Regions from separate parts of the Paeniglutamicibacter sp. GQ140 genome, predicted to be linked through region 3. Evidence: riboswitches for the same ligand, from Rfam matches in the RefSeq annotation. Region 3 holds a riboswitch; each other region holds the start of a gene.

Region 1 (7,682 bases), on a different contig from region 3:
TTCCTTCACGCTGACCAGCCACATCGGCTTCCTGATCTTCGGCGTCGCCGTGGGCAACCAGCTGGGCCTCGGGGCGACCATCTACTACGTGGCCCACCACATCGTGGTGCAGACCTCGCTGTTCCTGGTCGCGGGCCTCATCGAGCGCCGCGCCGGCACCTCGAACATCGACCGGCTCGGTTCGCTGGCCAAGCTTTCGCCGTTGCTGGCGCTGCTCTTCTTCGTCCCGGCCATGAACCTGGGCGGCATCCCGCCGTTCTCCGGGTTCCTGGGCAAGCTCGGCCTGGTCCAGGGCGGCGCCGAGCTGGGCACCCCGATGGCCTGGGTGCTGGTGGCGGTGTCGCTGCTGACCTCGCTGCTGACCCTGCTGGCCGTGGCCCGCATCTGGAACAGGGCGTTCTGGCGCGATGCCGAGGACGCCTCGGACCCGGACCCGCTGCTGCTCGTTGGCGTTTCCGCGGCGCGCGGGGCCACCTACGACATCGTCGCCGACGAACCGGCCAGCCGCTACAGCGACCGCGGAAACGCGGCCCTGCTGCCCAACGGCATGTTGGCCATGACCGCCGCCCTGGTGCTGGTGGGCGTGGCGTTGACGGTGTTTGCCGGGCCGCTCTTCGACTTCAGCGACAGGGTGGCCGGACAGATGCTCGATGAGGGCAACTACATCGAGGCCGTCCTCGGAGCCGGAGAGGGGCAAGCACGATGAGCAGGGAACAACGTCTGGCCGACGCCAAGGACGAGAGCGGGCAGCGCCAGCGATCCACGCTGCGCCAGGAGATTCCGCTGCTGGTAGGGATGATGCTGGTGTGGGGCGCGCTCTGGCAGGACTTTGCCATCGGAAACCTGGTGTTCGGGCTGCTGATCTCGCTGCTGCTGGTGCGGGTCTTCCGCCTGCCGCCGATCATCCTTTCGGGGCGTTTCAACATCTGGCGTGCCGTGGTCTTCATCGGGGCGTTCCTGCGGGACGTGACGCGGGCCAGCTTCGAGGTCATGTACCTGGCGGTGTTCCGCGGGCCGCGGACCACCAGCGCGGTCATCACCGTCACGCTGCGCACCGAGTCTGACCTGCTGGTCACCTTCGTCGGCCACGTGCTGACGCTGGTGCCCGGATCCTACGTCGTCGAGGTGGACCGACGGTCCTCCACGCTGTACCTGCACGTGCTCAACGTCAACGACCAGGCGGGCGTGGAAAAGGCCCGGGCATCGGTCCTGCTGATCGAGGAACGGCTGATCCGGATGATGGGCACCGCCGAGGAACTTGCGGCGCTGAACGCCGAGAAGACGGAACCAAGCAAGGAACACGGAGCACCTTCATGAACATCGTCCTGTGGATTTGCGGAATCACGCTCTCGATTGCGGCCTGCCTGGCCATCGTCAGGCTGGCCAAGGGCCCGTCCATCCTGGAGCGCGTCATCGCCACCGACGTGCTGCTCCTGATCATCTCCGCGGCGCTCTGCATCGAGATGACCGTCAACCAGCACGCCAACAACCTGGTCTTTGTGCTGCTGGCCTGCCTGGTCGGGTTCGTCGGGTCGGTCACGGTTTCCCGCTTCGTCACGGATCGGAGGAACGCCTGATGCTTGACACGCTCATCGACATCGTTGCCGGGACGTTCATGATCGTCGGCTGCCTGATGTCCCTGGCCGCGGGAATCGGCATGCTTCGCTTCCCCGACCTGCTCTCGCGCCTGCACGCCGCGACCAAGCCGCAGGTGCTGGGCCTGTTCCTGCTGCTGGCGGCGCTCGGGCTGGAACTGCGCTCCTGGGCGGTGCTGCCGGTGCTCGTGCTGGCCTGGTTGCTGCAGCTGCTCACCGCGCCGGTCTCGGCACACATGGTCGGACGCGCCGGATACCGGACGCGGCACCTCAAGCGCGAGACCCTCGTTGCCGATGAGCTGGCGGCGGTCGTCGAGGCCGCCGAGCAGCGGGAGGAACACGAAATCGGCCGCGACAGGCCGCGGGACCGCACCGACTTCATCGACTAGACTCCGCGGGGCCCGGGTCCGTAACCCGTGTCCCGGAGCCGGCGGCAGCGCCGGAAACGACTCGGGGGCCCACGGGAAATCCGTGGGCCCCCGAGTCATTGGTGGCTTAGGCCTTTTTGGCGAACCGGGCCAGGGCCCTTTGGGTGCCGCGGTCGGTGAGCACCTGGATCAGGGCGGCGGTCGTGGCAGAAAGGACGGCGAAGGCAATCGCCTGGCGCATGCTGGCCTCGGCCTGTGCTTCCTTGTTGCCTCGCTTGGGCGGTTGCTGGCCGGTGAAGCCAAGCCATGCCTTGTCGACGATCTTCCCGCCCAAGAATCCTGCGGCAATGGAAATAACTGGGCCGATAAGTTTCATCAAACTGTTCATGGGGACTCCCAAATGTTGCGGGCAACGGTACCTGCCCCAGCATAGCCTGAGGTAGCATCATAGGACTGAAACAATCACGACAGGGGAGCGTCGTGCGAAGCAATTCGCACCAAGGCGCTGAGAGTGCGGAGAACCGCAGACCCTCGAACCTGCCCCGGCTAGTACCGGCGAAGGAAGTCGAGTTCTCAGGGGTGCGTTGAAACAAACGTTTTCCCTCCCCTCCTTGTATCCAAGGAGGATCACGATCATGAGCACCACCAACCAGCCCGCCGGGCCCAAAACGGCAACCACGTCCTGGCGCGTCGTCGACATCGTCATTGCAGCGGTCATCGCCGTGTCCTCGGGCGTCATCTTCTGGGCCTGGAACAGCACCCACCACCTGCTTGACTTCCTGTTCCTGGCCTTCCCGCCCTCGACCGCACTGGTCTCGGGCATGTGGCTCTTTCCCGCGGTGCTCGGCGCCTTGGTCATCCGCAAGCCCGGCGCGGCCCTGTTCTGCGAACTGGTGGCGGCCATGGTGTCCGCGCTGATGGGGTCCGAATTCGGGCTGACGGTGCTGACCTCCGGCCTGATCCAGGGCCTGGGCGCCGAGGCGGTCTTCGCCGCGTTCCGCTACCGCAAGTTCAACCTGCCCGTGGCCTTGCTGGCCGGTGCAGGCGCCGGGCTCTTCGGCAGCGTCAACGACACCTTCATCTTCCGCTGGTACCCCGAATACACCACCGGCATGCTTTTCGCCTACATCGCGTTCATGACCATCTCGGGCATCGTCATCGCCGGGCTGCTGTCCTTCCTGGCCACCCGCGCCCTGGCCAAGACCGGCGCCCTGGGCGCCCTAGCCAGCCGCAAGGCGGCCACCGAACCCATCCTCTAGGACGCGGCCGCCATCATGTCTTCACCTTCGATGCTGCACCGTGAGGCCGACGCCCCGGGGCAGGCCCGCCGGCTCTCCGCGCCCGTGTCCGTCAGCGCCCGCAACTGGGGTTGGCGGCATGCGGACCGCGCCCAACCGGCCCTGTGGGGCCTTGACCTGGACATCCGCGCCGGGGAGCGGGTCCTGCTGGCCGGGCCCTCGGGCGCGGGCAAGTCCACACTGCTCTACGCGCTGGCAGGGGTCCTGCACGAGGACGACGAGGCCTATTCCTCCGGCGAGCTCCTGCTGGACGGAACGCCCGTGGCCCAGGGCCGCGGCCTGGTCGGGCTCATGCAGCAGGATCCCGAAACCCAGGTCGTCCAGGCCCGGGTCGGTGACGATGTGGCCTTCGGCGCCGAAAACCTCTCCGTGCCGCCGGAGGAGATCGCCCGGCGCATCGTCGACGCCCTGGACGCCGTGGGACTCGACGTCCCCCTGGAGCACCCCACCGCGGCGCTCTCGGGCGGGCAAAAACAACGCCTGGCCCTGGCCGGGATCCTGGCCATGGGCCCGGGACTCGTCCTGCTGGACGAGCCGACGGCGAACCTCGACCCGGCCGGCGTGCTGGAGGTCCGCGACGCGGTGATCCGTGCACTCGACGCCACCGGGGCGACCCTGCTGATCGTCGAACACCGGCTGGAGGCCTGGGCGCCGCACATGGACCGGGTCATCGTGCTGGAACCGGGCGGGGGCATCGCCCACGAGGGAACCCCGGACGAGCTGTTCGGGCCCGGCGCCGTCCGCGGGGAACTGATTTCCGCCGGGGTCTGGGTGCCCGGATACACCCCGGCCATCGAGGCCAGGCCGAACACAGGGAGCAGCGGAGCACTGCTGCTCGAGGCCGGTTCCCTGGCCGTCGCCCGGAAGCGCGGCGGCCCGGTCGCCGCCGGCGGGCTTGAGATGCGGGTCGCGGCGGGCGAGGCCTGGAGCGTGCGCGGGGCCAACGGCTCGGGCAAGTCGACCTTCGCCCTGACCCTGGGGGGCCTGTTGCCCCAGGCCTCCGGCACGGTGCTGGCCACCGCGGAACTGGCCGCCGGATCCGAGGCGCGCCCCTACCACTGGCGGGCCACCGAGCTGGTGGGCCGGATCGGTTCGGTGTTCCAGGAACCCGAACACCAATTCGTCACCAACACGGTGGCCGAGGAGCTGGCCTTTGGCCCGGCGCACGCGGTCAAGCCCGGCACCCGGGAACCGCTGTTCACGCAGCCGGAGATCGAGTCGCGGGTCGAGTCGTTGCTGGCCCGGCTGCGGCTGGGGCACCTGGCCGAGGCAAACCCCTTCACCCTTTCGGGCGGGGAAAAGCGCCGGCTCTCGGTGGCCACGGTCCTGGCCTCGTCCCCGCAGGTCCTGATCCTCGACGAGCCGACCTTTGGCCAGGACGCCAATACCTGGCGGGAGCTGGCACTGTTGCTGCGCGAGGAACTGGCGCATGGCACGGCGATCATTGCCGTGACCCACGACGCGGATTTCGCCCGCGCCCTGGGCGCCAACGAGTTCGTCCTCGATGCCCCCGGCGGCCGGGACGGGAACCCGGAGACCGGGGCCCGCCCCGGGTTGCTGCAGGCCGATGCCCGCGGCGGGGCCAGTTTCCTGGGCCGGGCGAACCCGCTGGCCAAGCTGGCCGCGGTGGCGCTGGCAACGATCCCGCTGGTGGCCTCGATGGACTGGGTCAGCAGCTCCCTGGTGGTCCTGGCGACGATCCTGGCGCTGCCGCTGGCAGGGCTGTCGATCCCGCGTTTCCTGGCCCGGGGCTGGCCACTGCTTCTCGCCGCGCTCTTCGGGGCCTGGGGAACCGCGCTGGTGGGCAACGACTCCGGTGCGGTGCTGCTGGACCTGGGCATCTTCGACATCACCGAGGGCTCGCTGGCGGCCGGTGCCGCCACCGGCATGCGTGCCTTCGCCGTGGCGATCCCCGCGGTGCTGGTGCTCTTCACGACCGACCCCACCGACCTGGCCAACGCGCTGGCGCAAAAGGCGCGGCTTCCGCACCGCTTTGTGCTCGGCGCGCTGGCGGGCATGCGCCTGCTCGGGTTGCTGATCGAGGAATGGACCACCCTGGGCATGGCCCGGCGCGCCCGCGGCGTGGGCAGCCGGGGTTCGGTGGGGCAGCGGATGCGCGCCAACCTCGGGCAGGTCTTCGGCCTGCTGGTGCAGGCCATTCGGCGGGCCTCGCGGCTGGCGATCACCATGGAGGCCAAGGGCTTCGGGACCAATGCGCGCACCTGGCTCAGGACCTCGGCGTACGGGCGGCGGGATGCGGCCATCGTGGCAGCGGGGCTCTTGCTGGGCGCCGCCGCCACCTGGGCCGCGCTCGCGCTGGGAACGTGGAACCTGGTCTGGACCTAGGCCAACGCACGGGCGGGTCCCGGTCCCGGTGCATCGCAAGATGCATCGGGACCGGAACCCGCCAGTTTTACGCGGTGCCGCCGGCTAGGGGAAGCCCAGCGAGGCGATGGCCGGCAAGGTCCCGGCGGCAAGGTTTTCCAGCACGTAGCGTTCGTGTTCCGGCATGGGAGCAGGCAGCCTGTCCAGGTCGAACCATTCGATGGCTGCGCACTTCTCCGGCTCCATGATTCTCGGCTCCCCGTCCCAGCGGTTGGCCGCGAAGAAGAAATCCACGCGCTGGGCGCGCGGGGCATCCCCGCCGTTGGTGCGGTGCAAGGTGGACAGCGGGAGCAGGTCCCGCGGATCCAGTCGCAGCCCCAGCTCCTCGGCCGCCTCGCGCACCGCGGCGGCATCCACCGATTCCCCCGGCTCCACGTGCCCGGCCGCGGCGCAGGCCCAGTGCCCGTCCATGAAACCGGTGTTCTGGCGCAGCTGCAACAGCACCTGGCCGCCGCGGCGCAGCACCACGTAGGCGGCGGGCACCAACTGGAACAGTTCCTGCATGGGGAAACCTCGAATCTTCTCCGGCATCCGCCGGGGGAGCGGATGCGAAAAGCGCGTTTATTGGATGGCGTCGACCATGGCGGTGAGTTCGGCATGTAGCTGCCCGTCGCGGGCAATGGCGGTGCCGTCGATCGAGTTCACCGGGGTGAGCAGCCGGACGCTGGACACCAGCCAGACGCCCTCGGCATCCATCAGGTTCTCCGGCGTCAGCGGCCCGTAGCCAAGCTCCCACCCTGCCTCCCTCGCGGCGGCAAAGATGGCGCCCTGGGTGGTGCCCGGCAGGATGCCGGTTTCCAGGGTCGGGGTGATCAGCCGCTTGGTGTCCCCGTCGCGGTGCGCGATCAGCACCGTGGAGGTCGGGCCCTCCAGCACGATTCCGTCGCTGGAAAGGAAGATGACGTCGTCGGCGCCCATCTTCTTGGCGTGGCGCAGGGCCGCCATGTTCACCGCGTAGGACAGCGTCTTGGCACCCATCAGCAGCCAGGGCGCGCGCTCGGCGACCCTCGAGTCGTAGCCGCGGTCCAGGAAGATCACCGAGACCCCGCTCTGGCGCTGGCGGCGTCCCAGCTCGGGGGCGGCGGAGACCATGACCCAGGAGGTGCCGTGGTCCTGCCCCTCGGTGCCGCGGGTGGCCACGAGCTTCACGACGGCTTCCTCGGAGGGGTTGGCGGCATCGAATGCAGCCACGGCGGTCGCGATCGCCGCGCGCCAGGCCTCCTCGTGCGGGACCAGCAGGTCGCAGGTCGAGGCCGAGACCCGCAGCCGCGCCAGGTGGGCATCGAGCTTGCGCACGATCCCGTTGGTGTACAGCGCGGATTCGAAGATCCCGTCCCCGCGCGTCACCCCCTGGTCAAGGACCGAGAGCTGTGCGGTGGCGGCATCGGCGACGCGGCCGGCGGGATAATCGCGGTCAAGGAACACAAGTGCAGTCATGGGTACCAGATTACCGCCGCGAAAGTGGTTCTCCGGCTAGCGCCGTGCGGGCGGTAGTCTGGGGTATGGCCGGGAAACGGGCTCTGGCAAGGAGGGATCCATGGAGGCAGGCAGCGACGCGCTGACCCTTGGCGCCGCCCTGTGGTCGATCGCCGTGGGCATCGAGCTCACCATCCGCATCACCATGGTCGGAATCGTTCCGGGCAACCGCCGCCCCACCACCGCGATGGCCTGGCTGCTGGCCATCTTCTTCCTGCCGGTGGCGGGCCTGCTGCTCTACCTGCTCTTCGCCAACATCAAGCTGTCGAGGCGGCGCATCGAACGCCAGCGGAGGGTCAACGAATCGATCCTCGAGGCCACCCAGCACCTGACCGGGGGCACCTGGGCCCCCGACGCCCCCGACTGGGTGCTCTCGGCGGTCGAGTTGAACCGGAGGCTGGGCGCGCTGCCGCTGCAGGCCGGCAACGCGGTGGAGTTCATCACCGGCTACAAGGAATCCCTCGAGGCGATGCGCCTGGAAATCGACAGGGCCCGGCGCTACGTGCACGTGCAGTTCTACATCATCGGCGACGACGAACAGTACGTCGCCCCGCTCCTGG
Region 2 (7,682 bases), on a different contig from region 3:
CGCGGCAAAGCTGGGCCGCAAGCTGGTCGAGGTCCCGGTGGGCTTCAAGTGGTTCGTCCCGGGCCTGCTGGACGGATCCGGGGCCTTCGGCGGCGAGGAATCCGCCGGCGCCTCCTTCCTGCGCCGCGACGGGCGGCCCTGGACCACCGACAAGGACGGGATCCTGCTGGCGCTGCTGGCCAGCGAGATCACCGCTGTCACCGGGTCCTCCCCCTCGAGGCACTATGCCGCGCTGGCGGCCGAGCACGGCTCCCCGAGCTATGCGCGGATCGACGCCCCGGCCGACAGGGAGCAGCGCGCGCGGCTGGGGAACCTCGCGGCCACCGACGTGGCGGCCGAGATGCTCGCCGGGGAAAAGATCACCGCGCGGCTGACCGAGGCGCCGGGCAACGGGGCGAAAATCGGCGGGCTGAAGGTCACCACCGAAAACGCCTGGTTTGCCGCGCGTCCCTCCGGCACCGAGGACAAGTACAAGATCTATGCCGAGTCGTTCCTGGGCGACGAGCACCTGGCCCGGGTCCAGTCCGAGGCCAAGGACATCGTCTCCGCAGTACTCGCCTAGCCGGCGCCTGTCCCGGGGGGGGTCGCCGCTGCGGGACGGCGCCCATCCGGGCCGGGCTTCCGTCGGATCAGGCAGGTAAAAACTCTCCCACAAGCAAATATGCGCCTTGTGGAATGCCTACATCAGCCTGTCGATGAGCTTGGACTTCGCCCAGGTGTACGGCGGGTAGATCGCCTTGAGCGTGTCGACCACGGTGGTCTTGCCCATCACGGAACGCATCTGCGAGAGCCGCTCGAAGCCATGCCGCCCGTGGTATGAACCCATGCCGGAGTCGCCCACGCCGCCGAAGGGGAGCCCCGGGACGGCCAGGTGCAGGTTGGGGGCGTTGTGCACGATGGCGCCCGCGCGCACCTGGTCCCCGAAGGCGGACTGCAGCCGCGGGTTCTCGCTGAAGAGATAGGCGACCAGCGGGGTCGGACGCGCATTGATGAAGCGCACCGCCGCGTCGAAGCTTTCCACCTCGATGATCGGCAGGATCGGTCCGAAGATCTCCTCGCGCATCAAGGGCGAGCCCGGATCCACGTTGGCCATCACGGTCGGCTCGATCTTCAGGGTGTCGGCGTCGTACCCGCCGCCGACGAGGACCTCTCCGTGCTCCAGGTAGGAAACCAGCCTGTCGAAGTGGGCCTTGTTCACGATGCGGCCGTAGTCGCGGCTGGCCAGCGGGTTCTTGCCGTAGAACGCGGTAATGGCCTTGGCCAGCTGCTTTTCCAGGCTTCCCGCGGCGTCGCCGACCGCCAGCACGTAGTCGGGGGCCACGCAGGTCTGCCCGGAATTCATGAACTTGCCGAAGGCCAGCCGGCGCGCCACCGTGGCGGAGGCCCCGTCCATCACCACGGCCGGGGACTTCCCTCCCAGCTCGAGGGTCACCGGTGTCAGGTGCTCGGCCGCGGCACGGGCCACGATCTTTCCCACCCGCTCGCCGCCGGTGTAGAAGATGTGGTCGAAGTGCTGTTCCAGGAGCACCTTGCTGGTTGACGCCCCGCCCTGGATAACGGCGCACGCGCGGTGGTCAAGGAACTTGGGGACCAGCCGGCCCAGCAGCGCGGAGGTCGCCGGGGCCAGCTCCGAGGGCTTGAGCACCGTGACGTTCCCCGCGGAGATGGAGGCAACCAGCGGGGCGAGGATCAGCTGCAGCGGGTAGTTCCAGGCACCGATGACCAGCACCACTCCCAGCGGCTGCGGCTCGATCTTGGCCGCCGCGGGATGCAGCACCAGCGGGATCTTCACCGGCTTGGATTCCATCCACTCGGAGAGGTGCAGTTGCGCGTGGTCGATTTCCGCGCGCACCATGTCGATTTCCGTCATCTTCGCCTCGACCGCCCCCTTGCCCAGGTCGTCGGCCAGCGCGTCGATGAAGTCCTGCTCGTGCGCGTCGAGCATCCGCTCGAGCGCCTTGAGCTGCGAGGCCCTGAAGCGGCGCGGGTGTGCCAGCCGGGTTGCCACCACGTCGTGCATCGAGGCGACGATCTCCATGATGTTTTCCGGCAGTTCGGGCACCACCTCGGGCAGCTCGAGCTCGTTCAGCGCCGTTGACTCGCGAGGCGGCGCGGATTTATGTGAAGTGTCGGATGTGCCCATGTCCCGAGCCTACGGCCAGTGTGGCATCGGCAACAGGCCGCCACGCTTGGGGCCGGTGCCGGGGGCGGTGCCCGGAGACATCGACTGCCCGCCCCGGCGCCCGGTGGGATAGGCTCGCGCATAGTGACACGGGGTGTCGGCGCATGCGGCCGGCTGAGATGAAACCCGTAGAACCTGATCTAGTTCGTACTAGCGGAGGGATGTTGCTCATGGAATCCATGGCGCCTTCAATTGTTGTATCACCCGGCGAGCTCGCCGATGCCCTGGGCGCCTTGCGCGCCTCCACGCCCCTGGTCCAGTGCCTGACCAACACGGTGGTCACCAACTTCACCGCCAACGTCTTGTTGGCCGCCGGCGCTTCCCCGGCCATGGTCGAGACGCCAGGGGAGGCGGGGGATTTCGCCGGAGTCGCGGCTTCGGTGCTGGTCAACCTGGGCACGCCGAACACCGAGCAGGCCGCCGCCATGCGCGAGGCCGTTGCCGGCGCCGGGGCCGCCTCGACCCCCTGGGTGCTTGACCCCGTGGCCGTCGGATCGTTGCGCGTGCGCACCTCGCTGGCCCGCGAATTCGCCGCCGCCGGACCCACCCTGATCCGCGGCAACGCCTCGGAAATCCTGGCGCTTGCCGGGGAGGCGGCCGGGGGTCGCGGCGTCGAGTCAACCGACTCGGTTGCGGCGGCGGCCGACGCCGCCGGGGAGCTGGCCAGGCGCACCGGCGCCGTGGTCGCGGTCTCCGGGAAAGCCGACCTGGTGACCGACGGGGCGCGCACGGTGTACGTGCACGGCGGCAGCGAGCTGCTGACCCGCGTCACCGGCGGCGGGTGCGCGCTGGGCGCGGTCTGCGCCGCCTTCCTCGCCACCGGCCCGGACCCGCTGGTGGCCACGGTTGCCGCGCACGCCTTCTACTCCGCCGCTGCCGAACGCGCCGCGGCCACGTCCGCGGGACCCGGGACCTTTGCCCCGCTCTTCCTCGATGCGCTGGCCGCCATCTCCCCCGCCGGCCTGGGCGCCACGGCGGTGCTCTCATGAGCGCCCGCGGCGTGTACCTGGTCGCGGATTCCGCCTCCACCGCCGGACGGCCCCTGGCGGAGATCGTGAAGGCCGCGGTGGACGGCGGGATCGAGACGGTGCAGCTGCGCTGCAAGGACCTGCCGGCGGCGCAATTCCTGGACATCGTCACCGCCTGCGCCCGGCACACCGCCGGGCGCGCGGCACTGCTGGTCAACGACCGCGTCGACGTGTACCTGGCCGCCCGTGCCGCCGGCGCCTCGGTGCAGGGGGTGCACATCGGCCAGTCCGACCTGCCCGCGGCGCTGGTGCGCGAACTGATCGGCCCCGACGCAATCCTGGGCCTCAGCGCCGCCACCGATGCGCAGATCGATGCGGCAAACAGGCTGCACGCCAACGCACCGGGCACCATCGACTACCTGGGCGTCGGCGCCGTGCACGCCACCCCGACCAAGAAGGACCACCCCGAACCGCTGGGCCATGCGGGCCTGGCCCGCGCCGCGGGACTCAGCGACCTGCCCGTTATCGCCATCGGCGGGATCGACGCCGCCGATGTGGCCCCGCTGGCCCGCTCCGGGGCCGCCGGCGTCGCGGTGGTCCGCGCCATCTGCTCCGCGCAGGACCCGCGCGCCGCAGCCACGAACCTACGCAACCTCTGGGAGGGCACCAAGCCATGAGCACCCCGAACACCGTGAAGAACATCCTGTCCATCGCCGGCTCCGACCCCTCCGGCGGCGCCGGGATCCAGGCCGACCTGAAGTCCATTGCCGCTGCAGGCGGCTACGGGATGGCCGCCATCAGCGCCCTGACCGCGCAGAACACCCGCGGCGTGAGTGCCGTGCACGTGCCGCCGGCCGGGTTCCTGCTGGCGCAGCTGCGCGCGATCTCCGAGGACATCTCCATCGACGCGATCAAGATCGGGATGCTCGCCAACGCGCGGGTCATCGACGAACTCGGCGGCTGGCTCGCCGGCATCCGGGCCGTCGGATCCGCCGCGCCGGCCGTCGTGCTGGACCCGGTCATGGTCGCCACCAGCGGGGACTCGCTGCTGGATGCCGACGCGGAGGCCGCCCTGCGTCGCCTCCTGGCCCACGTCGACGTTCTCACCCCCAACATCCCGGAGCTCGCGGTGCTGGCACGCGGCCCGGTGGCCACCGACTGGGAGCAGGCCGTCGCCCAGGCGCGCGGCCTCGCGGCCGAATACCGCCTGCTGGTGCTGGCCAAGGGCGGGCACCTGGAAGGGGACACCTGCAGGGACGCGATCATCGGTCCCGACGGCGTGCTCTGCGAGGTCGCCTCCCCGCGCCTCGCCACCGCCAACACCCACGGCACCGGCTGCTCGCTCTCCTCCGCACTGGCGACCTTTTACGCCCGCGGCGGCGACTGGGGATCGGCGCTGCGCCATGCGAAGGCCTGGCTTTTCGACGCGATCTCACGCGCCGACGAACTGGCCGTCGGTTCCGGGCACGGCCCGGTGAACCACCTGGCCGGGCTCTGGGACGGGGTGCCCCCGGCGCAGGCGCAGGACCCGCTGGCGCGGTGGTGGGAGGAGATCTCCGGCATCCGCGCGGGCATCGACGAACTCGCGTTCATCCGCCGGCTCAAGGACGGGACCCTGGAAACGGCCGACTTCGAGGACTACCTGGGCCAGGACGCCCTGTACCTGCGCGGCTATGCGCGGGTCATGTCGCGCGCCTCGGAACTGGCCCCCACCACCGTGGAGCAACGCTTCTGGGCAACCAGCGCCGCCGGCTGCCTGGAGGAGGAACTCGCGTTGCACCGCGGCCGGCTCGCCGAGGAAGTCCCGGAACCCTCGGACACGACCACCGCCTACCTCAACCACCTGCTCTCCGGGGCCAACGACTACCCGGTGCTCGCCGCCGCGCTGCTGCCCTGCTTCTGGATCTACCAGGACGTGGGCAGCCGGCTGGCGGCATCTGGCCACCCCGCGCACCCCTACGCCGACTGGCTCGCCGCCTACTCCTCGGTCCAGTTCGACGAGGCCACGGCGCGGGCCATCGAACTGGTCCGCTCGGTGCACGCCCGGGCCGACGGGGCCACCCGCGAGCGGATGTGGCGCGCGTTCGAGGCCTCGTCCGTGCACGAGCTGGCCTTCTTCGCGCAGACCTCCGCGGATGCGCCCGGTGCCGCCCACGAGGCGGGCCCCGCGGCCCCGGCTGTCGCACTGCCCGTGGGGTGAGTAAAATGCCACAGGGGGTTTGGCGCGCCGCGCGTGCGCTCCCCCGGCATTTTCCCCACCCTGCGCCCGGAAGGCACCCATGAGCAACCGATTCGGCATTGGCTGGAGCCTGCACGGCGACGGCAAGTCCATCTCCCCCGGGACGGTGGTGGCCCCGAACGAGCGCCTGCACTGGCCGCAGACCATCTCCGTCGGCGTGCAGCACGTCATGGCGATGTTCGGCGCCACCGTGCTGGTCCCGACCATCACCGGTTTCCCGGTGACCACCACGCTTCTCTTCACCGGCGTGGGCACCCTGCTGTTCCTGCTGATCACCGCGGGCCGCGTGCCCAGCTACCTGGGTTCCTCCTTCGCCTTCATCGCACCCGTTACCGGGGCCATGTCGGGCCACGGGATGGCCGGTGCCCTGGGCGGGATCGTGATGGCGGGGGCGTGCCTGTTCATCGTGGGACTGATCGTGCAGAAGGCCGGAACGGCCTGGATCCACGCACTGATGCCGCCCGTGGTCATGGGCACCATCGTCGCGCTGATCGGGCTGAACCTGGCCACCACGACCACCGAGAAGATCACGACCGTCCCGCTGACCACCTTCGCCACGGTGCTGGCCATCGTGGTTTCCACGGTGCTCTTCCGCGGCATGCTCGGGCGCCTGTCCATCCTGCTGGGCATCATCGTGGGCTACGTGGTCGCCTGGGCCCAGGGCCAAGTCGATTTCTCGGCCATCGGCGATGCCGCCTGGTTCGGATTGCCCGACTTCGCAGTTCCCTCGTTCCACCTGGAAACGCTGACCCTGTTCCTGCCCGTGGTGTTCGTGCTGATCGCCGAAAACGTGGGCCATGTCAAGACCGTGGCGCTGATGACGGGGCGCGAGCTTGACAACGTGAACGGCCGCGCGCTGATGGCCGACGGCGCCGCCACCATGATCGCCGGGGCCGGAGGCGGCTCGGGCACCACCACCTACGCGGAGAACATCGGGGTCATGGCCTCCTCGCGCGTCTACTCGACGGCCGCCTACTGGATCGCCGGTTCCGTGGCCATCGCGCTGGCCTTCTTCCCGAAGTTCGGCGTGCTGATCAACACCATCCCGGCCGGGGTTGCAGGCGGCGCGGGAATCGTCCTCTACGGGATGATCGCGATCGTCGGAGCCCGGCTCTGGGTGCAGAACAAGGTCGACTTCTCCAACCCGATCAACCTGATGACCGCCGGGACCGGGCTGATCATCGCCATCGCGCTCTTTGGCAACAACGTGCTGTCGATCGGCAACATGGAGTTCGGCGGCATCGCCCTGGGAACCGCCGCCACGCTGGTGGTCTTCCACCTCATGCGTTCCATTGCCAAGGTGCGCGGCACCGAGCCGACGGAAATCGAGGCCGTCGGCGGGGCCACGCACTCCAAGCTCGGCTAGGCAGCAGCCCGCACCGACACGCACCGGGCGGGGTCCCCCTTCGCGGGGTTCCCCACCCGGTTTTTGCGTTCGCGGCGACGCGGTGCCCGGCTATCCGATGACGGTGATCGGCGGCTCCTTCGCCAGCTCCTCCTCGCGCGTGAGCTTCTTCATGCTGGAGGTCAGCGGGGAGCCGTCCTCGCGCTGCAGCGCGAAGACCGCGTCGATGGACGGCTCTCCCGCCAGCACCGGACCCTGCCCGTGAAGCACGACGGAGACCTCGGGTTTTTCCGGGGACAGCGTGTATTGCACCCCGCGCACGCTGAACGACACCTCGTCCCCGCCCTCGGCCAGCTTCGCTGACAGCGACCCCGCCTCGAGGCGGAAGCGGACCGAGGATTCGTTGCGGCGCAGGTTGAACTCCAGCCCGTCCCATTCCTCCGGCAGCCGCGGGTCGAAGAGCCATTCCCCGGTGTCGTCGCGCAGCCCGGCAAAGCCGTACACCAGCGCCGCCCACACCCCGCCGGTCGAGGCCACGTGCACCCCGTCCGCCGCATTGCCGTGCAGGTTCTGCAAATCCACGTTCAGCGCATGCTCGAAGTACTTGTAGGCCAGGTCCTGGTAGCCGACCTCCGCGGCGAGGATCGCCTGCACCGTGGCCGAGAGCGTGGAGTCCCCGGTGGTCAGCGGGTCGTAGTAGTCGAAGTCGGCGCGTTTTTCCTCCGCGGTGAAGTCCGCGGAACGCAGCCAGAGGGCCAGCACCGTGTCCGCCTGCTTGAGCACCTGGAAGCGGTAGATCACCAGCGGGTGGTAGTGCAGCAGCAGCGGGCGGTTCTCCGGGCCGGTGCCGCGCATGTCCCACACCTCGCGGTTCAGGAAGCCGGCGTCCTGCGGGTGGATCCCCACCTTCTCGGAGAAGGGGATGTACATCGCCAGGGCCGCGTCCCT
Region 3 (7,682 bases):
CCGGGCCGTGGTTGATGTGCAATCGGACACGGGTTCAGGGAATTGTGGTGACATGTCCGATCCGGCCAAAACTTTCTGGCATAATAGACAGGTACTCGATTTGATGTGGCCCCTCTCTCCGCGTTGAATCCTGTCCTTTTGAAGATCTGCGGTATGGCCCGCCCCACGGGTGCAGAAACAGGACTTCGCACATGTTGAGAAAACAGGAGTGACCACTACCGTGGCCGTTAAAATTCGTCTGAAGCGTTTCGGCAAGATCCGCGCCCCTTACTACCGTATCGTCGTCATGGATGCGCGCTCCAAGCGCGATGGCCGTGCGATTGAAGAAATCGGCAAGTACCACCCGACCGAAGAGCCTTCGTTCATCGAGGTCAAGTCCGACCGCGCGCAGTACTGGCTCTCCGTCGGCGCCCAGCCGACCGAGCAGGTTGCCGCGATCTTGAAGATCACCGGTGACTGGCAGAAGTTCAAGGGCATCGAAGGCCAGGAAGGCACCTTGCGCGTCAAGGAAGCCAAGCCGGCATTCGTTGTTCCGGAGAAGGGTTCGGTCATCCTGCCCGAGGCCATCACCAAGAAGGCCGAGAAGCCGGCTGCCGAGGCCGAGGTCGAGGCAGAAGCAACCGAGGCTGAGTAGCCAGTGCTCGTTGATGCGCTGGATCACCTGGTACGTGGCATCGTAGACACCCCTGAAGACGTGCAGGTTGCGTTGAAGGGGAATCGTCGCGGTGACATCCTTGAGGTGCGAGTGCACCCCGAGGATCTCGGTCGGGTCATTGGCCGTCAGGGTCGCACCGCCAAGGCGTTGCGCACCGTGATTGCCGCACTGGCGGAGGAACCGATTCGTGTTGACGTAGTTGACACGGACCGTCGTCGGTAGCCAGCCTCACCACACATTTTTTGTGTAGCTTTGGTCCCACGATCCATGACGGATCGCGGGACCAAAGTGCTTTAAGGCTCGGCGCGCCATGCGGCCACCAACGGCGCCGGGCCTGCAACCACCAAGTCGCACGTAAGATTGAAGCTAGAAAAGTGCCCAGGGACGCGAATCCCTTGAACGCACACCCCTGCCGGCGAAGGCCGGCAACCCACCGATTTGTACTCAAGGAGAAAACGCATGCGCCTCCAGGTCGCCCGCATTGGCAAGCCGCACGGTATCCGCGGAGAGGTGACGGTGCAGGTCCTCACCGACGCACCCCAAGACCGTTTTGTCCCGGGTGCCGTGTTCGAGGTCGAGCACCCTGCCTTCAAGCAGCTCACCGTCGAGGGCGCTCGCTGGAACAAGGAAATCCTGCTGCTGGCCTTCGAGGAGCTGCTTGACCGCAACGCCGCGGAGACGGTGCGCGGCGCCAAGCTGTTCATCGACACCGAAGAGGTCGAGGACGACGGCGAGGGCTGGTACGAGCACGAGCTCGTGGACCTCGAGGCACGCGTGGGCGACAAGGTCGTCGGCAAGGTCACCGCACTGCGCACCGGCAACGTCCAGGACCTGCTGGTAGTTGAATCCACCGAGGGCGACGAGATCTACGTGCCGTTCGTGGAGAGCATCGTGCCCGAGGTCAACATCGAGGGCGGCTACATCCTGATGACCCCGCCGGAGGGCCTGTTCGAGATCAACCGCGAGGACGCCGCGGGCACCGACGCGCCTGCAGAGGAAGCCTAGGCCCGATGCGCATTGACGTTGTCTCCATTTTCCCGGAGTACCTCGCGGCCCTGGACCTCTCGCTGATCGGCAAGGCCCGGCGGGAAAAGCTGCTGGACTTGAACGTGCACGACCTGCGCGACCACACCCACGACCGCCACCGCACCGTGGACGACACCCCGTACGGCGGCGGCGCGGGCATGGTCATGAAACCGGAGCCCTGGGGCGCGGTCCTGGACCGGATCGCCACCGAGTCCCCGGTTTCCCGCGCCGGCGGCAACAAGCCGATCCTCATCGTCCCCTCGCCCGCCGGGGCCGTCTTCAACCAGGACATGGCCTACGAGCTGGCGGAGGCCGAGCACCTGGCCTTCGCCTGCGGCAGGTACGAGGGCATTGACGAGCGGGTCCTGGAACACGCGGCCGAGGCATTCGACGTCCGCCCGGTCTCCATCGGCGACTACGTCCTCAACGGGGGAGAGGTGGCGGTCCTGGCCATGGTCGAGGCCATCGGCCGCCTGATCCCCGGGGTCATCGGAAACCCGGACTCCCTGGTGGAAGAGTCGCACTCCGACGGTCTGTTGGAGTACCCCGTGTACACCAAGCCCGGAACCTGGGAGGGCCGGGAGGTTCCCGAGGTGCTGCTCTCGGGCAACCACGGCAAGATCGCACGCTTCCGCCGCAACAAGCAGCTGGAGCGCACCGCGGCCCGCCGCCCGGACCTGATCGTGCAGCTGGATCCGGCCACGCTGAACCGCCACGACCGGGACACCCTCTGGCACAACGGCTTCGCCATCGTCGAGGGGCGCATCGTGCCCAAGGACGAGATCGCGCCCGAGTAGGGCCGCCCGGAAAATGTTGGGGCTGCCCCGCCTACCCACGGATGCGGGAAGGCGGGGCAGCCCCCTTTTCATCTGGCCCGGAGCGGGTTGGCGACAGCCGGCGGCGCTACGCCCTGGCGGGCATCCCGGGCTCGGGCAGATAGACCTTGCCCCCGGAGGCCAGGAATTCCTGGCTCTTTTCGCGCATCCCGCCCACCATCTCGGCGATTGCCGCCTGCGAGTCGGCCGAGCCGTATTCATCCCGGATGTCCTGGCTGATCCGCATGGAGCAGAACTTCGGCCCGCACATGGAACAGAAGTGCGCGGTCTTTGCCGGTTCGGCCGGCAGCGTCTCGTCGTGGAAGGACTCGGCGGTGACCGGGTCCAGCGACAGGGCGAACTGGTCGCGCCAGCGGAACTCGAACCTGGCCTTTGACAGCGCGTCGTCGCGCTCGGAGGCGCCCGGATGGTCCTTGGCCAAATCCGCAGCGTGGGCGGCGATCTTGTAGGTGATCACCCCGGACTTCACGTCGTCCTTGTTCGGCAGCCCCAGGTGTTCCTTGGGGGTGACGTAGCAGAGCATCGCGGTGCCGTAGCGGGCGATCTCGGTGGCGCCGATGGCGCTGGTGATGTGGTCATATCCCGGGGCAATGTCGGTCACCAGCGGGCCCAGCGTGTAGAAGGGCGCGCCCTGGCACAGCTCCTGCTGGCGCTCGACGTTCTCGCGCACCAGGTGGAAGGGGATGTGCCCGGGTCCCTCGACCATGACCTGGACGTCGTACTCCCAGGCCCGCGCGGTGAGCTCGGCCAGGGTGTCAAGCTCGGCGAACTGGGCGGCGTCGTTGGCGTCTGCGATGGAGCCGGGGCGCAGCCCGTCGCCCAGGGAGAACGCCACGTCGTACTGCGCGAAGATCTCGCACAGCTCGTCGAAGTGCGTGTAGAGGAAGTTCTCCTGGTGGTGGGCCAGGCACCAGCCGGCCATGATGGCCCCGCCGCGCGAGACGATTCCCGTCACGCGGTTGGCCGAGAGGGGCACGTAGCGCAGCAGCACCCCCGCATGGATGGTCATGTAGTCAACGCCCTGCTCGCACTGCTCGATCACGGTGTCGCGGAAGATTTCCCAGGTCAGGGCGTTGGCCTCGCCGTTGACCTTTTCCAGCGCCTGGTAGATCGGCACGGTGCCGATGGGGACCGGGGCGTTGCGGATCAGCCATTCGCGGGTGGTGTGGATGTCATCGCCGGTGGACAGGTCCATCACGGTGTCGGCACCCCACCGGGTGGCCCACTGCAGCTTGTCCACCTCCTCGGCAATGGAGCTGGTGACTGCCGAGTTGCCTATATTCGCATTGATCTTCACCAGGAACGCCTTGCCAATGATCATCGGCTCTGACTCGGGGTGGTTGATGTTCACCGGGATGATTGCCCGGCCCGCGGCGACCTCGCTGCGCACCAACTCGACGTCGCAGTTCTCGCGCAGGGCGACGAAGCGCATCTCCGGGGTGATGACGCCGGCCCGGGCGTAGTGCATCTGGGTGACGCGCTTTCCGGCATGGGCGCGTCGGGGAACCGGCCGGCTTCCCTTCCACTCGGCCGACGCCTTGCCCCGGCGGACCGCTGACTTCCCGTCGTCCAGCAGGTTCCTTTCACGTCCGGCATACGCCTCGGTGTCGGCGCGATCCTCGATCCAGGTGCTGCGGAACGCGGGCAGGCCAACCACAGGGTCGCTTCCCGGGCCGGCTGTGCGGTAGACCTGCAGCGGCGCGTTGTCCTTTCCCCCGGGGGAGGGCTCCAGTGCGATCTGTGTGACCGGGACCCTGATCCCCGACTCGTTGTCTTCGATGTAGGCCAGCGAGTGGGACTTCAGGGACTGCGTCTCGGAGGGTTCCACGGCATCTTGGACAGGGCTGTGCATTGAAATGGTGTTGCTCAAGGAGTACTCACTTCCTTCGCCGGCATTACCCGGACAGGTTCAACGGTCTCTCGCTGCGTCAGCTCGATCTCAGCCCTTGCAAGGGCCCCCGTGTGGTCGTAAGCGAAACTATCACATCATTCAACGCGCCAGTGTTTGTGACCTTGCGCACCGGCGCGTTGCATGAGGTCCCGCGGCCCGGAGTCCGCGCTGTCCAAGCGTGGCGATCGGACGCCGTCGGGTCGGGCGTTGTTGCCGTCGGATTCCCGGCCCTTTGGGCCCGCAAGGCCTGGTTGGCGGCGGAGTTCGGCCCGTCATGAAGCGGTGGCAGCGGGGAGGAAGTGCCAACGTGGAGGACGTACGCCCGGCGGGCCGGGGCGGGATCCACGATGCGCTTTTCCGCGTGCGTGTCCGGGACTTCGCGCCTTGCACCGGAGTATGGCAAAATAGATTCTTGGGTCTACTGGGTTCTGCTCCTGCCGCAGGGGGAACGAATCAACAGTTGGACCTACCGCCGATCCGCAAACGGATCGTGGTACTAAGCTTCGGACCGCCACATCTTTCCCTCGACGCCCACGTGCGTCTTGAGGAACAATGACGGTCCGTGTCTAAGGTAGGTGACCTGCGGCGTCTGCCTAGGAGATGCAATCATGCGTATTCTCGACTCTGTCGACGCAGCCTCGCTGCGCAGCGATGTCCCGGACTTCCGCGCCGGTGACACCGTCAAGGTTCACGTCAACATCATCGAAGGCAAGAACTCCCGTGTCCAGGTATTCCAGGGCTTCGTCCTTGGCCGCCAGGGTGACGGCGTTCGCGAAACCTTCACCGTTCGCAAGGTCTCCTTCGGCGTCGGCGTAGAGCGTACCTTCCCGGTGCACTCCCCGGTTCTGGACAAGATCGAGCTGCTGACCCGCGGCGACGTTCGCCGCGCCAAGCTGTTCTACATGCGCGATCGCCACGGCAAGGCCGCGAAGATCCGCGAAAAGCGCGACTTCCGGACCGCCAAGTAGCCAGAAAAGCGAGAGCCTTCATCTCTGCCTCCCAGCGGGCGGCATGGATGGGGATCCATCGTGGATCGATCTACTGAATCGGAACGTTTTTCCGCTTCGACAAAGCGCCGGTCCCCTTCGAGGGGCTGGCGCTTTGCCGTTGGCGCGCTTGCTGCTGCGGCGGTGATCACCCTTGGCGTTCGCGCCACCGTCGTTGACTTCTTCTACATCGGTTCCACTTCCATGGAATCCACGTTGAACCCGGGTGAGGGATTGCTCGTGAACCGGCTTGCCTACAAGGACGCCGAAATCGAACGCGGGGACGTGGTCATCTTCGACGGACGCGGCTCTTTCCTGCCGTACCAGCGTCCCAACGCCCTGGACTCCCTGGCCTGGGCGCTGCGTCTGGCCGGCAGCGACTCGGTGTACGTCAAGCGCGTCATTGGCGTCGGCGGCGACACCGTCAGCTGCTGCGGTGCCGACGGGCGTTTGAGCGTCAATGGCGTCCCGCTTGACGAGCCCTACGTCTTCGCCGGGGACAAGCCGAGCAATATGGAGTTCGACGTTCGGATTCCCGCAGGGCGGCTGTGGGTCATGGGGGACCACCGCTCGGTGTCCGAGGACTCGCGCGCGCTGCTGGGAGCGCCCGGTGGCGGCATGATCGTCTCGGATCGTGTCATCGGCAAGGTCACCGACGTGATTTGGCCACTTGGCAGCGGCCGCGCTGTCGACGGGGCAGCCGCCCAGGGCCTCATGCCAGGCGCCAACTAACCAACCATCCGGGGCATCGGCCACGTCATTGGCCGGCCGGGCACTTTCGCTCCGATGCAGGCTTCCTGCGGTCTGCACGATGCCCGCTTCGGAGCACACCTGCCCACGGCGGACCTGCTCCGTTCTCCCTTGCACGGATGCAACAGGATGCCATCCCCGTTTTCACATGACGCCGCCGGCCTCAACAGTCCTCGTCGACGTATCGCTGCCCATCTGGAATGCAAGGCGGCACCGGTCTCCCTTATGCGCCCTCCCTCCAGCGGCCCGCACGTCGCACTTTCGCCGGCTTCGCCCTCGATGCGCCGATGCCCGCCGATGCGCACGCTACGCGCCAGTGCACGCGCAGCAAGGTCCCCATAACCATCCCGGGTGCCGCGCGTACGATATCGACCCGGCGAGACGGCACGTGAAGCCTTCCACAGGCGTACGTCGACTGTTCGTGCAGAGGTTGTCGGATGGTCATGTGTTGCAGTTGCCACTCGTGGATTTGGTCGGATATTAAAGTATGTCCAGAGGGTATTTAAAATGCACAAGACTGGGGCCGCGGCCCTGAAGGCAAGCGCGGGCGCGCCCGGGAAAACTGAGCAAAGTCTGCGAATTACATAGTAAATACGTGGGTGACATGAGGAAATTGCGCCCGGGCGTGTCGGTGGGTGTGATGAGAGTCTCTGGGCGATGCGGCCCCGAGATTGTGCGTTTTTTCCCAAAGTGGTTGATGCGTCAAATGGTCCATCGGGTGGATGTTGCTGCCGAAATGGTTTGTTCGTGGATATCTACACGAGTTAGGGTTTCATTTCGGTAACAGTCATTGCTCGCGGTATGCCCAAACGGATGTCCCACGACAGACGCGGCGCACACAAAAGCGAGGCACCACACCTTGAATTGGGAGATCTCCATATGCACGAATCTTCACGTGCGCTGATGAAGCGCGGCACTATTGCCGCCGCCACCACGGCATTGGTGCTTGGCAGCAGTTTCGCCACGGTGCCGGCCCTCGCCACCCGGAGCCGACATCTGCCGGGTCTGTGGCCGCCTCGAGCACGGAGGCCACGAAAGACCAGAGCCAGGCGGCTCTGCCTAGCGGGCTCAAGGAGGCAGTGGAGCGCGACCTTGGCATCACCATCGAAGAGTTCTACAAGAACCGCGAGCTCAGTTCCGTTGTCGATTCGCTCACCAAGGAATTGCAGCAGGCGAAGCTGGTCGCCGACTTTGCAATCACCGAGAACAAGATCAATGTCACTGTGGCTGCATCTTCCCTCAAAACCGTCACCGAAAAGCTCGACGAACTGACCGAGGGCACAGATGTTGAGCTGAACATCGTGGCGGAGCCCGAGGTCGTCGCCTCGGCGGAGCCGAAGAGCGTTGAGACCGTGAAGACTCCCGAGGGCAAGGAAACCGCGGCTGTTCCGTCGAAGCTCCCGGTCGCCGAAAGCCCGAAGACCGAGGCGACGGCCGTGCCGAAGATCGTTGCCAAGTCAGCGCCCAAGAGTGCGGATTCGCTGCTCAAGGCCTACGTCGAAAACGTCGAGCCCAAGGCCGTGTCCCAGCTTCAGGCC
Region 4 (7,682 bases), on a different contig from region 3:
CCCGTGGAGGTCATTGACCACTCGGGTGCTGCCGCCAACTTATTGGGCGTGACAGCGAAACGATTCATCCAACCGGTGCGTGAGCCGTACATGACCTTGACGAAGGATCCGTTGAGCAGTCCGTTGATGGCACCTGGTTGGCTACTGACCTGTGCGTTGCGGCTCGGCCGGTCCAAGACCTTCGAGGTGGCCGAGGGGGAGGCGAAGAGTTCCGCCTTGCCTCGCGCATAGTACGTGCAGGTCTTCAGCGATTCGGAATAACTTTTCGTGGCGTATGAATTCAGGTCGAGCCCACGGGATTTGAGGAAGGTGGCCGGATTGCGCACGTTTCCGTCGCTGGAGTAGAAACGGTCTTTCCATATTTCCAGGTGCAGGTGCGGGCCCGTGGAAGGACCGGAGGATCCCACCAAGGCAATCTTCTGCCCTGCCTCTACCTTTTGGCCTTCCTTGACCAGGACGTCATTGGGCCACATATGCATGTAGGCCGATTCATATGTCGTCCCGTCGATCCGGTGGGTGACCACGACTTGGCCCGAGGTCGAATTGGTGCCCCGAACGATCTTGCGCACGGTTCCCGCTGCCACCGCATAGATCGGGGAATCGTTTGCCGTGCCCATGTCCTGGCCCAGGTGGTGGGTGGATCCTCCCACCACCGGCATGCAGCGCGGCCCCATAGGAGAGGTCATCCGGTAGGTTTTCGAATCCAGCGGCAAGGCGAACATGCCGGCGCGGATCTTGCTGGAGGTTTCGGCATCCACCCGTATTTGGGAGACGGCGGGCAGGGCGGTAAAAACCAAACCCGCAACCAACACCCCCGAGAAAAGGGCGCGGAAGCATTTCGGCATGGCCATCGTCGGTGGTCTCCCTCAAGAAAGGTTTGTGGCCCCGGAAGGAATCCACAAGTAGGTGTGAGTGTGCGGGAGCGCCACAAAGTTCTGCCCCCAATCCCATACTTTATGCACTAAGTACAACAAATGGCAGGGAGTTTCGGCAATGTTTTGGTTTTGTCAGCCCAAGTGGGAGCTGTGGACCCAACCTTCAAGATTTCCAGCACGGACCTTGGTCCACTGTCCGCGACTTGCAATGACCTCAAGTTGCTCGCCGGCGCCCAGCTCGGCCAGGGCACGGTAATTGGCGGAGGCTCCCCGGTACAGGGTGGTCGCGGTGGTGGTGACCGGAGCAGTGGAGGCGACGTACCGCAATTGCAGCTGGCTCGCCGGGACCCAGCCGGTTTCCTGATCCAGCAAAATCCGGCGCCACGGCCCCAGTTTCCCGTTGACCTTGACGAGGGTCCCAGCCTGAATGATACGCAGTACCGGGAAGTGGTCGCCTACATCCTTGCGGACATTCAAGCGCACGGTGGTGGTGAACTCGGTCGGGGCCATGGGCTGTATCCCGGTGGAGGGGCGACTCACGTTGATGCGAGCCAGATAGGCGCTGGGAACCCAGCCAATGTCCTTGCCGGTGGAGATCTTTGCCCAAGTGCCCAGCTCGTCCAACTTGCGGACCTGGATATTTGCCGCCAGCACGCGCAGCACCGGATAGTTGGTGCCCGAGCCCTTGCGCAAGTTCAGGTCGGCGGTGCTGCGGTGCGTGGGGATGAAGTCTTCGTCTGGCACTTCCGGCGCGCTGGCGGCGCCGCCGACTGCGGCCGAGCCCACCGGCGACTGGCTGGCGACCGGGCGCACCGGAACCTGGGGCATGCGTCGGGGCGCCTCGAGGCGCTCAAGGCACTGGGCCGGAAGCCATCCAAAGGTTTGGCCGTGCTGCACGCTTGCCCACAAGCCGCTGACACGCAGCAGATACACCGGGGTGCTCTGGGGAATCAAATATTGGACCGAGTAGTGCCTGCCGGCACCCTTGCGCAGCTTGAGTTCCGCCGTGGTGCGGTGCGTGGGTCCCGCGGTTTGCACCGGGGCCGGCATCGGCGCCGTGCGTGCGAAGTCGAACTTCTTCATGCGGCCATTCCGTACCGGGGCGCGACCGCACCGGGGTTGGTCAAAGCCATGCGTGCACGGATGTGAAACACGTTTTGATGACCTCACTGAACAAGTGGTTGACCTGGAACTGGCATGTGTGGAGCAACGCCCTGAAGGCGTCACTATCCGCCCGGATCGTTCACGTAAAACCACGTATCGGGGCGCGGCACCTGGACATGCCCTACCCCATGTTATTGCACACACGACCAAGGCCCCCAGTCGCGAGCCGGGGGCCTTGGTCACATCATCGTCACGGGTGACCCGCGACGGTCGTTCCTAGCGTGCAGCCAGTTCGCCGTCCAGGCGAAGCAGGCCGTTGCCGTCGTTGTTGATCATCTTCACGCGGTCAAGGATTTCACCGACGGTGGCTTCCTCTTCGACCTGCTCCTCGATGAACCAGGTCAGCAGTGGCACCGAGTCAATGTCGCCCTCATTGTGGGCAAGGCGATAGAGGTCGCGAATCGATTCGGAGACCTTCTTCTCGTGGTCAAGGGATGCCTGGAAGGCACCGTCCACCGTAGCCACGTTCAATTCCGGGGCCCCAATGGCACCGATCGAGGGGTGCGCCCCGCGATTGGTCATGTGGGCGATGAACTTTTCCGCGTGCTCCAGTTCCTCGGCGGACTGGGCCCGGAACCAGGCAGCGATGCCCGGCAGGCTCAGGACATCCATTTCGATGGCCAGCTGGCGGTACACCGTCGAGGCCTGGAGTTCCAGGGTGATTTGGTCGTTGAATGCGTCTGCAAGCTTTCCGGTAAGTTCCATGGCACCCACGCTACGCACTCCTTTGGGCCTTGTCACCGAAGTATGGCCGTACTTACCTTGGGGTAAATATGGCATGCTTTGGGTCCCGGGGAGGTGCTACCAAGGTGATGCTCACCTTGGTTCGGACTCCCGGGCTGGGCCCGGTCAGGAGGAAATAATGCGTTCCCCGGCGTGGATCTTGGCAACCGCCCGGTTGGCGTCGCGCAGCCCAAGCAACACGCCGCCCAGCATTATTGCCACGCCCGCCATCGTGGCTGCGGGGAGGACAAAAGCAGGAAGTGCCACCAGCATGGAAACGATGCCGCTGGCTGCCATCAGCAACGCGGCAAGCCAGCAGCCCAAGATGCCCTTGTTCGCCGCCGCGTGGTGGCCCAGGAGCCAGCACGTATCGCAGTGCATCAGGGCAGCGGTGCGGATCCCGACCCAGGGATTGCGCTTGATCCGCCCGGAGGCCGCGGCCCTCATCATCCATGCCATCGCGGCCATGAGCAGCACCATGAATGCAGTCGCGATCAATTCGGTCAGTGATTCGCCGTCCATGGCGCGCTTCTCTCCTTGCGGTTTGTGGCCGGCACGCCGGTGCAGGTTCACGTGGGCAGTGCCTGCAACGCTACGCCAGTTCCGGGAAACGTTGCATTTCCGGTGGCGGCCCATTGGGGCCGCCACCGATTCGGTGGTGCTCTCGGCAGACGCTAGCCGCTCAGTCCCGCACGACGCAGGGCTTCGGCCATGGCCGTGTTGCCGCCTGCGGCCTTGGGGCTCCCCTGCTGTGCGCCCCTGTTGGCGCGGGGTGCCCCATGGGACTCTCGTGGGGCCCGCGCCTCCGGTCCCCGGGTGCCACGCGGCGCCCGTTCAGACCGCTCGGTCTTGGCACCCGGTTCGTCGTCCAGACGCAGGGTCAATGAGATGCGCTTGCGCGCCGGGTCCACCTCAAGGACCTTGACCTTGACGACTTGGCCGGAGGTGACAACCTCGCGCGGGTCGGAGATGAACTTGTTGCTCATGGCCGAGACGTGGACCAGGCCGTCTTGGTGGACGCCCACGTCAACGAATGCACCGAAGGCGGCCACGTTGGAAACCGTGCCTTCCAGGACCATTCCGACCTGCAGGTCGGAGATCTTTTCCACGCCCTCCTTGAGGTTCGCGGTCTTGAAGTCGGGGCGCGGGTCGCGGGCAGGGCGCACCAGCTCGGCCATGACGTCCTTGACCGTGGGCAGGCCGAATTGCTCGGTGACGAAGTCCGCCGCATTCAGCGTGGCCACAGACTGGTTCTGCGCGGTGGCCGCCGCCAACAGCGTTTCGGCCAGCCCGTAGGCCTCGGGGTGCACGGCGGAGGCATCCAGAACCTGCTTGCCTCCGGTGATCCGCAGGAATCCGGCGCACTGTTCGAAGGCCTTGGCGCCCAGTCGCGGGACCTTCAGCAGGGATCTGCGGGTAGTGAAGGGGCCGTTGGCGTTGCGGTGCTCGACGATGTTGCGGCTCAACAGCGTCCCGACGCCCGCGACGCGGGCCAGCAGTGCCGGGGAGGCGGTATTCACGTCCACCCCGACGGCGTTTACGCAGTCCTCGACCACCGCGTCCAGGGAGCGGTCCAGCTTGGCCGGGGTCAGGTCGTGCTGGTACTGTCCCACACCGATGGATTTGGGCTCGATCTTCACCAGTTCGGCCAGCGGGTCCTGCAGCCGGCGGGCAATGGACACAGCACCGCGGATGGAGACATCCAGCTCCGGCAGTTCGGCGCTTGCCAGCGCCGAGGCCGAGTACACGGAGGCTCCTGCCTCCGAGACAATCACCTTGGCCGGCTTGTTGGTCAGCTTGGCAATCACGTCCCCGGCCAGCTTGTCGGTCTCCCGGCTGGCCGTTCCATTGCCCACTGCGATCAGTTCGGCACCGTGCTTCGCGGCCAATCCCACCAGGGTGTCAACGGACTGGCCCCACTTGTTGGCCGGCGCGTGCGGGTAGATCGTGGCGGTGTCCACAACCTTGCCGGTGGCGTCCACGACCGCGACCTTCACCCCGGTGCGCAGCCCGGGGTCCAGGCCCAGCACCGCCCGGTTCCCGGCGGGAGCTGCGAGCAGAACGTCGCGCAGGTTGGCTGCGAACACCTTGACGCTGGCTTCCTCCGCGGCCTCAAAGAGCCGCGTACGCAGGTCCGCCTCCAGCCGTGCCAGCAGCCGTCCGCGCCAGGCCAGGCGCACGGTTTGCGCCAGCCACTTGCCGGCCGGGGCATCCGCGCCGGCCCTGATGCCCAGCGAGCGGGCGACGGCGGCCTCGTATCCTGCGCGTGCCTTGGAGAGCGCTGCGTCGTCGCGCGGATCCGCCTCGGCGAGCTCGAGGTTCAGCGCTCCCTCGCGCTCGCCGCGCAACAGCGCCAGGATGCGGTGCGAGGGCTGGGAAGCTACGGGCTGGACGAAGTCCTCGTAGTCGGAGAACTTTGCGGCGTCCGAGGCCGGGGCGCCGGGGGCGATCTTGGAGGCAATCTTGCCTCCTGTCCAGAGCCGTTCACGCAGTTCGGAGACCAGCACCGCATCCTGCGAGGCACGTTCGGTGAGGATGGCCCGGGCACCTGCCAGCGCGTCGGTTGCGGCATTGATGTCGTGTTCGGGGTTCAGGAACGTGGCAGCCAGGGCCTCGGGGTCCTGCGCCGGGTCGGAGATCAGGGAGTCGGCCAGCGGCTCTAGCCCCGCCTCGCGCGCGATCTGGGCGCGGGTGCGGCGCTTGGACTTGTAGGGCAGGTACAGGTCCTCGAGCTCAGCCTTGGTCCCGGCGGCCAAGATGGCGGCCCGCAACTCATCGGTGAGTTTGCCTTGCTCCTCGATCGCCTTGAGGATCGCTTCCCGGCGGTCCTCCAATTCACGCAGGTAGCGCAGCCGCTCCTCGAGCAGCCGTAGCTGGGTGTCGTCCAGGGTGCCGGTGACTTCCTTGCGGTATCGGGCAATGAAGGGAACGGTGGATCCGGCGTCGAGCAATTCGACGGCGGCCTTCACCTGCCAGTCGGCAACCGAGGCACCCCCTGAAGCTAGCTCGGCGGCAATGGTCTGGATTATTCGCATCTGGCTCACCCACACTAGTTTGCCGCATCGGTGCCCCAGCCCGCTGACAGGGACGGATCGCGCCAGGCGTGTGTCGCCTCCGCTGCGTTGCCCGTGATTCGAGAATTGCCTCGGACCGGTGCTAGGTTGGCCACAGGACTCGACACGGGGTGCCGCCTGGCGGCTGAGAGATAGACCCGTTGAACCTGATCTCGATAATCCGAGCGAAGGGATGCCGGTCCGGCATGAACTGCGCTTGCACCCGATTTTTGGGCACCCGGCGGCTGGTTCCATGGCATCCTTTCGCCCAACCGAAGGGTGCAAGAAGATGCTTATCAAGGACCAAACCGTGTTGATCACCGGCGCTGGACGAGGGCTCGGCACGGACCTGGCCCGTGCCTTTGCCCGCGAGGGCGCTCGGATCGTACTGAATTACCGCTCCAGCGAATCCGCCGCTCATGAACTGGCCGCGGAATTCGGGGCCAGTCGAGCAATCGCAGTCCACGCCGACGTGGCGGAGCCGGATCAGGTCGCACAACTGGTGGCCACCGCGCGCGGGCACTTTGGCGCTCCCATCACCACGCTCATCAACAATGCCCTGCCTAATTTTTCCTTCAACGGAGACGCACGCGCGAAGGCCGACGGAATTGGGTACTCGGAATTCGGCGCGCAATTCACCGGCGTCATCGGAGGCGCGCTGAACACCATCCAGGCAACGCTGCCGGGCATGAGAACTGCGGGCTTCGGCAACATCATCAATATCGGGACCAACCTCTTCCAGAACCCCGTGGTCCCGTACCACGACTACACCGCGGCCAAGGCGGCACTGCTGTCCCTGACCCGCACGTTCGCTTCGGACCTTGGTCCGGAAAACATCCGCGTGAACATGATTTCCGGGGGCCTGCTGCGCACCACCGACGCGTCGGCCGCCACCCCCGAGGCCGTCTTCGACCTGATCGCCGACTCCACTCCCCTGCGCCGGGTCACTTCCCCGGCCGAATTCGCCGACGCCGCACTGTTGTTTGCCTCCCCGTGGTCCCGGGCGGTGACCGGGCAGAACCTGGTTGTCGACGGCGGACTGGTGATGAACTAGGAAGGGCAGGCACCTGCCATGGGCACTACTCGCCAATTGCACTTGAACGCCTTCATCTACGGAGCGGGCCACCACACCATGGGCTGGCGCCACCCCGACTCGAGCGCCGACCGTGTCGGGGACATTGCCTACTACGAGGAGCTGGCCCGCCTCGCCGAGCGCGGGTGCCTGGACGCTGTCTTCTTTGCCGACGGACAGAGCGTGAACCACGAATACGCGGCAGGGATCCCCTGGTTCCTGGAGCCGGTGACCGCCCTTAGTGCCATGGCCCGGGCCACCAGAAACATCGGGCTGGTCAGCACAATCTCGGCCAGCTTCTACACACCGTTCCATGCCGCGCGCCTGCTGGCCTCGCTGGACCACATCAGTGGCGGACGCGCCGGGATCAACGTCGTGACCTCCATGTTCGATGCAGAGGCCCGCAATCACGGAATGGACGCCCTGCCTGGCCATGCACAACGCTATGAGCGCGCCGAGGAGTTCGTGGATGCCGTACAGGGATTGTGGGATTCGTGGTCCGATTCGGCGCTGCCTGTGGACCGCGAGGCCGGTCAATTCCTTGATCCGTCCCAGATCCGCCCGGTCAATCACCGCGGCACCCACTTCTCGGTCGCCGGCCCGCTGACCGTCCCCCGCTGCCCACAAGGGCGGCCGGTGCTTTTCCAGGCTGGCTCCTCGGAATCCGGGCGCTCGTTTGCCGCCCGGCATGCCGAGGCCATCTACTCCGTTTCCTGGGACAGGGAATCGGCGCTGGAATACGCCGCGGACATCCGCCGACGGCTGGTCCTGGCCGGACGCTCCGGGGACACGGTT

Evidence for each region. Region 3 has a riboswitch for thiamine pyrophosphate ahead of thiC (phosphomethylpyrimidine synthase ThiC). Riboswitches for the same ligand answer to the same signal wherever they lie in the genome.
Region 1: linked by a shared signal. The riboswitch ahead of AC6CHY_RS18260 (ECF transporter S component) and the one ahead of thiC (phosphomethylpyrimidine synthase ThiC) in region 3 are both predicted to bind thiamine pyrophosphate.
Region 2: linked by a shared signal. The riboswitch ahead of thiM (hydroxyethylthiazole kinase) and the one ahead of thiC (phosphomethylpyrimidine synthase ThiC) in region 3 are both predicted to bind thiamine pyrophosphate.
Region 4: linked by a shared signal. The riboswitch ahead of AC6CHY_RS19870 (3-oxoacyl-ACP reductase) and the one ahead of thiC (phosphomethylpyrimidine synthase ThiC) in region 3 are both predicted to bind thiamine pyrophosphate.

What each region holds. Positions count from the first base shown of each region.
Region 1 is NZ_JCAXDW010000016.1:82,386-90,067, reverse strand. Features, by position in the region: gene AC6CHY_RS18285 (Na+/H+ antiporter subunit D) at 1-706, shown strand, start outside; gene AC6CHY_RS18280 (Na+/H+ antiporter subunit E) at 703-1,317, shown strand; gene AC6CHY_RS18275 (MrpF/PhaF family protein) at 1,314-1,577, shown strand; gene mnhG (monovalent cation/H(+) antiporter subunit G) at 1,577-1,984, shown strand; gene AC6CHY_RS18265 (DUF4235 domain-containing protein) at 2,091-2,351, opposite strand; TPP riboswitch at 2,423-2,544, shown strand; gene AC6CHY_RS18260 (ECF transporter S component) at 2,599-3,222, shown strand; gene AC6CHY_RS18255 (ATP-binding cassette domain-containing protein) at 3,253-5,607, shown strand; gene AC6CHY_RS18250 (NUDIX domain-containing protein) at 5,692-6,150, opposite strand; gene AC6CHY_RS18245 (aminodeoxychorismate lyase) at 6,208-7,083, opposite strand; gene cls (cardiolipin synthase) at 7,184-7,682, shown strand, end outside.
Region 2 is NZ_JCAXDW010000017.1:59,594-67,275, reverse strand. Features, by position in the region: gene pgm (phosphoglucomutase (alpha-D-glucose-1,6-bisphosphate-dependent)) at 1-562, shown strand, start outside; gene AC6CHY_RS18670 (aldehyde dehydrogenase family protein) at 680-2,143, opposite strand; TPP riboswitch at 2,263-2,361, shown strand; gene thiM (hydroxyethylthiazole kinase) at 2,353-3,171, shown strand; gene thiE (thiamine phosphate synthase) at 3,168-3,827, shown strand; gene thiD (bifunctional hydroxymethylpyrimidine kinase/phosphomethylpyrimidine kinase) at 3,824-5,350, shown strand; gene AC6CHY_RS18650 (uracil-xanthine permease family protein) at 5,430-6,755, shown strand; gene AC6CHY_RS18645 (HAD-IA family hydrolase) at 6,846-7,682, opposite strand, start outside.
Region 3 is NZ_JCAXDW010000007.1:188,941-196,622, forward strand. Features, by position in the region: gene rpsP (30S ribosomal protein S16) at 221-634, shown strand; gene AC6CHY_RS12240 (RNA-binding protein) at 638-877, shown strand; gene rimM (ribosome maturation factor RimM) at 1,115-1,660, shown strand; gene trmD (tRNA (guanosine(37)-N1)-methyltransferase TrmD) at 1,666-2,478, shown strand; gene thiC (phosphomethylpyrimidine synthase ThiC) at 2,585-4,369, opposite strand; TPP riboswitch at 4,382-4,489, opposite strand; gene rplS (50S ribosomal protein L19) at 5,017-5,376, shown strand; gene lepB (signal peptidase I) at 5,437-6,126, shown strand; gene AC6CHY_RS12270 (hypothetical protein) at 7,224-7,682, shown strand, end outside.
Region 4 is NZ_JCAXDW010000023.1:752-8,433, forward strand. Features, by position in the region: partial or broken gene AC6CHY_RS19845 (SH3 domain-containing protein) at 1-797, opposite strand, end outside; gene AC6CHY_RS19850 (SH3 domain-containing protein) at 1,008-1,958, opposite strand; gene AC6CHY_RS19855 (ferritin) at 2,256-2,744, opposite strand; gene AC6CHY_RS19860 (SdpI family protein) at 2,889-3,284, opposite strand; gene AC6CHY_RS19865 (Tex family protein) at 3,437-5,797, opposite strand; TPP riboswitch at 5,933-6,026, shown strand; gene AC6CHY_RS19870 (3-oxoacyl-ACP reductase) at 6,105-6,869, shown strand; gene AC6CHY_RS19875 (LLM class flavin-dependent oxidoreductase) at 6,888-7,682, shown strand, end outside.